DNA from 2 places in the Clostridium sp. TJA038 genome. Region 1 is predicted to be linked to the other one. Evidence: a T-box and tRNA genes for the amino acid it is inferred to sense, from the RefSeq annotation. Region 1 holds a T-box; the other holds one or more tRNA genes.
The links. A T-box is a leader RNA that pairs with one kind of tRNA and senses whether it is charged. The one in region 1 lies ahead of metG (methionine--tRNA ligase), so its partner is inferred to be a tRNA-Met.
Positions count from the first base shown of each region.

Region 2: it has a tRNA-Met gene. The T-box ahead of metG (methionine--tRNA ligase) is inferred to sense a tRNA for this amino acid. The anticodon was not compared.

Region 1 covers NZ_JBZEFA010000005.1:70,501-73,689, forward strand. Annotated here, with positions in the region: gene AC4FQV_RS09355 (FUSC family protein) at 1-369, opposite strand, end outside; gene AC4FQV_RS09360 (FUSC family protein) at 418-969, opposite strand; T-box leader at 1,126-1,382, shown strand; gene metG (methionine--tRNA ligase) at 1,461-3,189, shown strand, end outside.
Region 2 covers NZ_JBZEFA010000002.1:57,341-60,529, reverse strand. Annotated here, with positions in the region: gene galU (UTP--glucose-1-phosphate uridylyltransferase GalU) at 1-511, shown strand, start outside; gene AC4FQV_RS06200 (VanZ family protein) at 741-1,430, shown strand; tRNA gene AC4FQV_RS06195 (tRNA-Met) at 1,527-1,602, shown strand; gene AC4FQV_RS06190 (alpha-galactosidase) at 1,904-3,189, shown strand, end outside.

The DNA of each region.
Region 1 (3,189 bases):
TATTGCAAATACTACTATACATGAACTATTTATAGCTCCCTTACAATTAAACAGTATGCATAGGTATATTGCTAAAGTTGTACCAACTGCCGTTAAAAAGGCGTATATAAGAAAGTGTGTAAAAGAAAAGTAGTTACAAATTGTAGTTAGTATTAAGCCAACTACAGCACCTAAAAATGTTCCAAGCATTCTGTTTTTACCCATTTTATAAGAGTTTTCAACAGTATCTTGCATACACATCATAGAAGCTATACAGGCAAAAAATGCGCTAGAGCGACCTAATAAATGAAAAACTATTATGCATGTAAATACAGCAAGAGAAGTTTTTAGGTTTCTAGCGCCTATAGTTTGCAGGTTAAATTTAAACAAACAATTTCCTCCTATAAATTTTAGTGTTTTTATTTCCCTCAAAATTAATTATATCTTTTTTATATTTTTTTCTATTTCAGATATCTTATTTTCAACATTTTCTAAATCACTTTTTACTTTATTTTCATATTTATATATATACTTATTTATTAATAGAGCTATTATTATACCTATAAAGGTATCTATGATTCTATCTATGGCATAAGCATAAGGTGCTTTACCATGTAAATTAGTCATAATAGCTATTAATACTATACAGGCTATAGAAACAGAACCTTTTTTGTTAAAGGCATTGAGTAAATATATTGTTACAACTATACCTATTCCTGTTATTATTCCAGGAAATTTTATTAACCTAAGGTTTAAGGCTAAAAATGTTAGAGTAAGACCAACTAATCCTCCTGTTATAGTCCCAATCATTCTGCTTTTTCCCATTTTATAAGAGTTTTCAACTGTATCTTTCATACATATTACAGCAGCAATACAAGCATAAAATGGATATTCCCTATGTATTAATTCAAATAAGCCTATACATAAAGTTACAGCTAAAGCGGTCTTTAAATTTCTTGCACCTACTTTAGGCAGAGTTAAGCCTTTCATTAAAATAATACCTCCCTGACAAATTATGATTATTTATAGATAGTATATAACATTTTTATATTAATACAAATTATGTCTTTAAAAGAATTTTAAAGAATTATAAAATAAAAACGATTGACATTAATACAAAATTAATCATATAATTAAAATTAAGTAATAAATGCAATGAAGAGAAGAGTAATAAGGAAATAATACATAAAAAGAGAGCTGGGGTAGGTGAAAGCCAGAGGTATTAATCTTTATGAAGATGGACTTGGAGCAGACTTTTTGAGAATTTTTATTTTAGAAAAGTACGGGAGCAACCGTTACATTGCAGAGTAATAAAATAAGTTAAACTTAGGAGTTACTTGACGAGATATTTATGGCGACATAAGTATGAATTAGAGTGGTATCGCGTAATTAACGCCTCTATGGGATTATCCATAGAGGCTTTTTATATTTTAGAAATTTTTGGAAAAAATAATAAGTAATAATTTAAGGAGGAAAAAATAATGTGTAAAAAACCATATTATATTACAACGCCTATTTATTATCCATCAACAAACCTACACATAGGTAACACTTATACAACTGTAGCAGCTGATGCTATAGCTAGATTTAAAAGACTTACAGGTCATGAAGTAATGTTCTTAACAGGAACTGATGAGCATGGTCAAAAAATAGAAAGAATAGCTAATGAAAAAGGAATTACTCCAAAGGAACATGTTGACGAAATAGTTGCAGGTATTAAAGACCTTTGGAAAATGATGAATATAAATTATGATAAATTTATAAGAACAACTGATGATTATCATGTTAAAGCAGTTCAAAAGATATTTAAAAAATTATATGACCAAGGCGACATATATAAAGATTCTTATGAAGGACTTTATTGCACTCCATGTGAATCATTTTGGACAGAAACTCAATTAGTAAATGGTAATTGTCCAGACTGTGGAAGACCAGTTGAAAAAGCTAAAGAGGAAGCTTATTTCTTTAAAATGAGTAAATATGCTGATAGATTAATTAAGTATATAGAAGAACATCCAGAGTTTATTCAACCAGAATCAAGAAAAAATGAGATGTTAAATAACTTCTTAAAACCAGGCTTACAAGACCTTTGTGTTTCAAGAACAAGTTTTACTTGGGGAATTCCTGTAAGTTTTGATGAAAAACATGTTATATATGTTTGGATAGATGCATTATCAAACTACATAACTGCTCTAGGATATGGTCAAGAAAATCAAGAGTTATTTAAAAAGTTCTGGCCAGCTGATGTTCATTTAATAGGAAAAGATATTTTAAGATTCCATACAATTTATTGGCCAATAATGTTAATGGCTTTAGGTTTAGAGTTACCTAAACAAGTATTTGGTCATGGATGGTTACTTGTTGATGGAGGAAAAATGTCAAAGTCAAAGGGAAATGTTGTTGACCCAGTAGTTTTAGTTAATATGTTTGGTGCTGATGCTGTAAGATATTACTTATTAAGAGAAATACCATTTGGTTCAGATGGATTATTTAATAATGAAATATTCATAAAGAAAGTAAATACAGATTTAGCTAATGATTTAGGAAACTTATTATCAAGAACTATAGCTATGGTTTATAAATATTTTGATGGAGTTATTCAAGCACCAACATGTAAAGAACCTATTGATGATGAATTAATAAATTTAGCATTAGCTACTCCAGGAAAAGTTGAATCTAGTATAGAAGCATTAAAAATTCCAGAAGCTTTAGAAAGTATATGGACTTTAATTGGAAGAGCTAATAAATATATAGATGAAACAACACCTTGGATACTTGCTAAAGATGAGGATAAAAAAGAAAGATTAGGAACAGTTTTATATAATTTATTAGAAACTTTAAGATTTGTTTCAGTTATGATTTCACCATTCTTAACAGAAACAAGTGAAAAAATAGATGCTCAATTAAATACTAAGGTTACAACTTGGGATAGTTTAAAAGAGTTTAATGGAACAGTTCCAGGAGATAAAGTTGTTAAGGGTGATGTTATATTCCCAAGAATAGATGTGGAAGAAAAATTAGCAGAGCTTGAGGCTTTAAAACCAGCACCAGTAAAGGCAGAAAATGAAGAATTAGTTAAAAATCCAATAAAAGAGGAGATAACTATAGAAGACTTTGACAAAATTGATTTAAGAGTTGTTAAAGTTTTAGAGTGTGAACCAGTTAAAAAGGCTAAAAAGTTATTAAAACTTAAAGTTGATTTAGGTGGAG
Region 2 (3,189 bases), on a different contig from region 1:
CTTAAAGCAATTAATAGATTGTTATAATGAGTATAGAACAAGTGTACTAGGAGTTCAAACTGTTCCAAAAGATAAGGTTTCCAAGTATGGAATAGTAGATGGAAAACATATAGAGGGTAGAGTTTATAAGGTAAAAGGACTAGTTGAAAAACCATCACCAGAGGAAGCACCTTCAAATGTTGCAATATTAGGAAGATACATAGTAACACCAAGAATATTTGAAATATTAGAAAAAACTGAGCCGGGAAAGGGTGGAGAAATTCAATTAACTGATGCCCTTTTAGAGCTTATGGGAGAAGAAGCTATGTATGCTTATGATTTCGAAGGAAGAAGATATGATGTTGGAGATAAGTTAGGATTTTTAGAAGCTACTGTTGAATATGCTTTAAGAAGACCTGAACTTAGAGATGGATTTATTGATTATTTAAAAGAAGTAGTAGTTAAAGAGCATATATTTACTAAAGATTTAGAAAATAACGAAGAAAAATTAGAAAATAAAAAAGAAGATTAGTATAGAGCTATATCAATTTATTTTGTAAAATATTATGACAATATTTAATTTAAGTTAAATATTGTCATAATATTAAGAATAAAAATTTGATATGGCTTATTTATTATTGAAATTGATTTAAAAAATTAAAATTGGATATAATTAATAAAGATTTTAGAATTTTAGTTAAAAATTTTTATAAAATATAATTATTAAATTTTAATATGAAAAGTAATAATAGGAGAATTTTATGATAATTATTTCTCAAAATGTTTTTTTTGTAGTAGGAGTTTTAGTCTTTTCTTTATATTTAATAATATTTAAATTAAGTAAAGAGAGTAATGAGAATATTATTTTAGAAAAATATTTTTCTAAGGAAGAAATATTTTTTTACTTATTTTGTATATATTTAATAGGAGTAGTATCTAAAGCTTATTTTCCTTTAACTATAGCTTGGGGAAAAAATTTAGTTTATAATCCTCCACAAATGTGGTTAAATCCATTAAAAAGTTTAAAAGAGATTTATTATTTTAATGGATTATATGGTTTTTTATATCAAATAATAGGAAATTTAATTATGTTAAGTCCTTTAGCATTTTTTCTATGCTATTTTTATAATAAAAATGAGAATGACTTGATTTTTGGAAGCAAATTAATAATAAAAGTAAAGAATTTTTTAAAGAAGCTAGATAATAATAAATATATTTTAATAAAGGGAGAAAAAATTCCTTCTTTAAAATCAATTTTAAAATTTTGTTTTTTTACTTCTTTATTTATAGAAAGTACACAAATTATAATATCTTTAATTTTTCCAAATACACAAAGATTTTTTGAGGTTAATGATATTATACTTAATACTTTAAGTGGAGCTATAGGATATTATGTTTACATAAAAATGTTAACTTGTAATTTAATAAAAAATAAGCTTTTAAATAAATAAGAAGAGATTTTTATTATTTTAATTTTAAAATTCATTAATAATATTTGACTTATCATAAAAATAGGTATATACTTAGAATAAATTAAAAAATAATGACGCGGGATGGAGCAGTTGGTAGCTCGTCGGGCTCATAACCCGAAGGTCGTAGGTTCAAGTCCTGCTCCCGCAACCATAGAAAAGTTCTACTTTTTAAGTAGAACTTTTTTTATTTTTAATTTAAGGTATTAAAAAATATATTTATATAAAAATTAATATATGAAAATATGATAATAGCTTTAATTTATAGAAAAATAATAATATAATTTTGTTAAAGGATAAATTTGTATTATTATACTAAAAATAGAATTATTTAAATGTATATAATTATTGAATATTAATTATTAATTATTTTATTAATTAAAGTTTTATTATTTTTAGTGTTTTATATAAATTGTGATTATATGAATATAAGGGGAGGAGTTAATAATAACTTTATGAGAACTATGGGAATAAATTATAATAATGATTTTAAAACATTTCATTTAAAAACAAAAAGTACAAGTTATATATTTAAAATTACGGAAACAGGACATTTAAGTCATCTTTATTGGGGAAGAAAAATTAAAAGTGATAATTTAGAGTATTTTTTTAGAAGGAAAGCTTTTGGAAGCTTTTGTGCTGAAACAGAAGGAGGAAATGGATTTCAGTTAGAGTTAACTTCTCAAGAATGTGCAACCTTTGGTGCAACAGATTTAAGAAGTCCTAGCTTAGAATTTCAATATGAGGATGGAACTTCAGCAACAGACTTAAGATATAAATCACATAAAATATATAAAGGAAAGAAAAAAATTAACTCCTTACCTCATGTTTATATTGAAAATGATAATGAAGCTACTACTTTAGAGGTTAATTTAGTAGATTCTTTAAAAAAAATAGAAGTTATTTTAACTTATAATGTTTTTGAAGAATTTGACGCTATTACAAGAAGTTTAAAAATTATAAATAATAGTGATGATGATGTAAATATTGAGAGGGTTTTAAGTGTTAATTTAGATTTTAAATCTGAGGATTTTGATTTAATACAACTTTCTGGCGCCTGGGGAAGAGAGAGACATATTATTAGAAGTTCTTTAAGAAGTGGTAGTCAATCTGTTGAGAGTAGAAGAGGAGCAAGTAGCCATGGACAAAATCCTTTTATAGCTTTATGTACTAAGGAGGCTAATGAAAATTATGGAGAAGTTTATGGATTTAGTTTAATTTATAGTGGAAATTTTTTAGGTAATGTAGAAGTTGATATGTATAGAAATTCAAGGGTTCAAATAGGAATAAATCCTTTTGATTTTAAGTGGTTACTTGAAAATGGAGAAGAATTTCAAGCACCTGAAGTAGTTTTAGTTTATTCATCAGAAGGATTTAATAAAATGTCTCAAATTTACCATAATCTTTATAGAAATAGACTATGTAGAGGTAAGTTTAGAGATAAATTAAGACCTATACTTATAAATAATTGGGAAGCTACTTATTTTGATTTTGATGAAATTAAAATAAAGGAAATAGCAAAGGAAGCTTCAACTTTAGGAATAGAATTATTTGTTTTAGATGATGGATGGTTTGGAAATAGAAATGATGATAAAAGCTCTTTAGGAGATTGGTTTGTGAATGAGAATAAGCTAAAGGGTGGTCTTAAAAATTTAGCTAGTGATATAAATAAAATGGGATTAGATTTTGGATTATGGGTTGAGCCTGAAATGATTTCACCATTAAGCAAACTATATGAAGA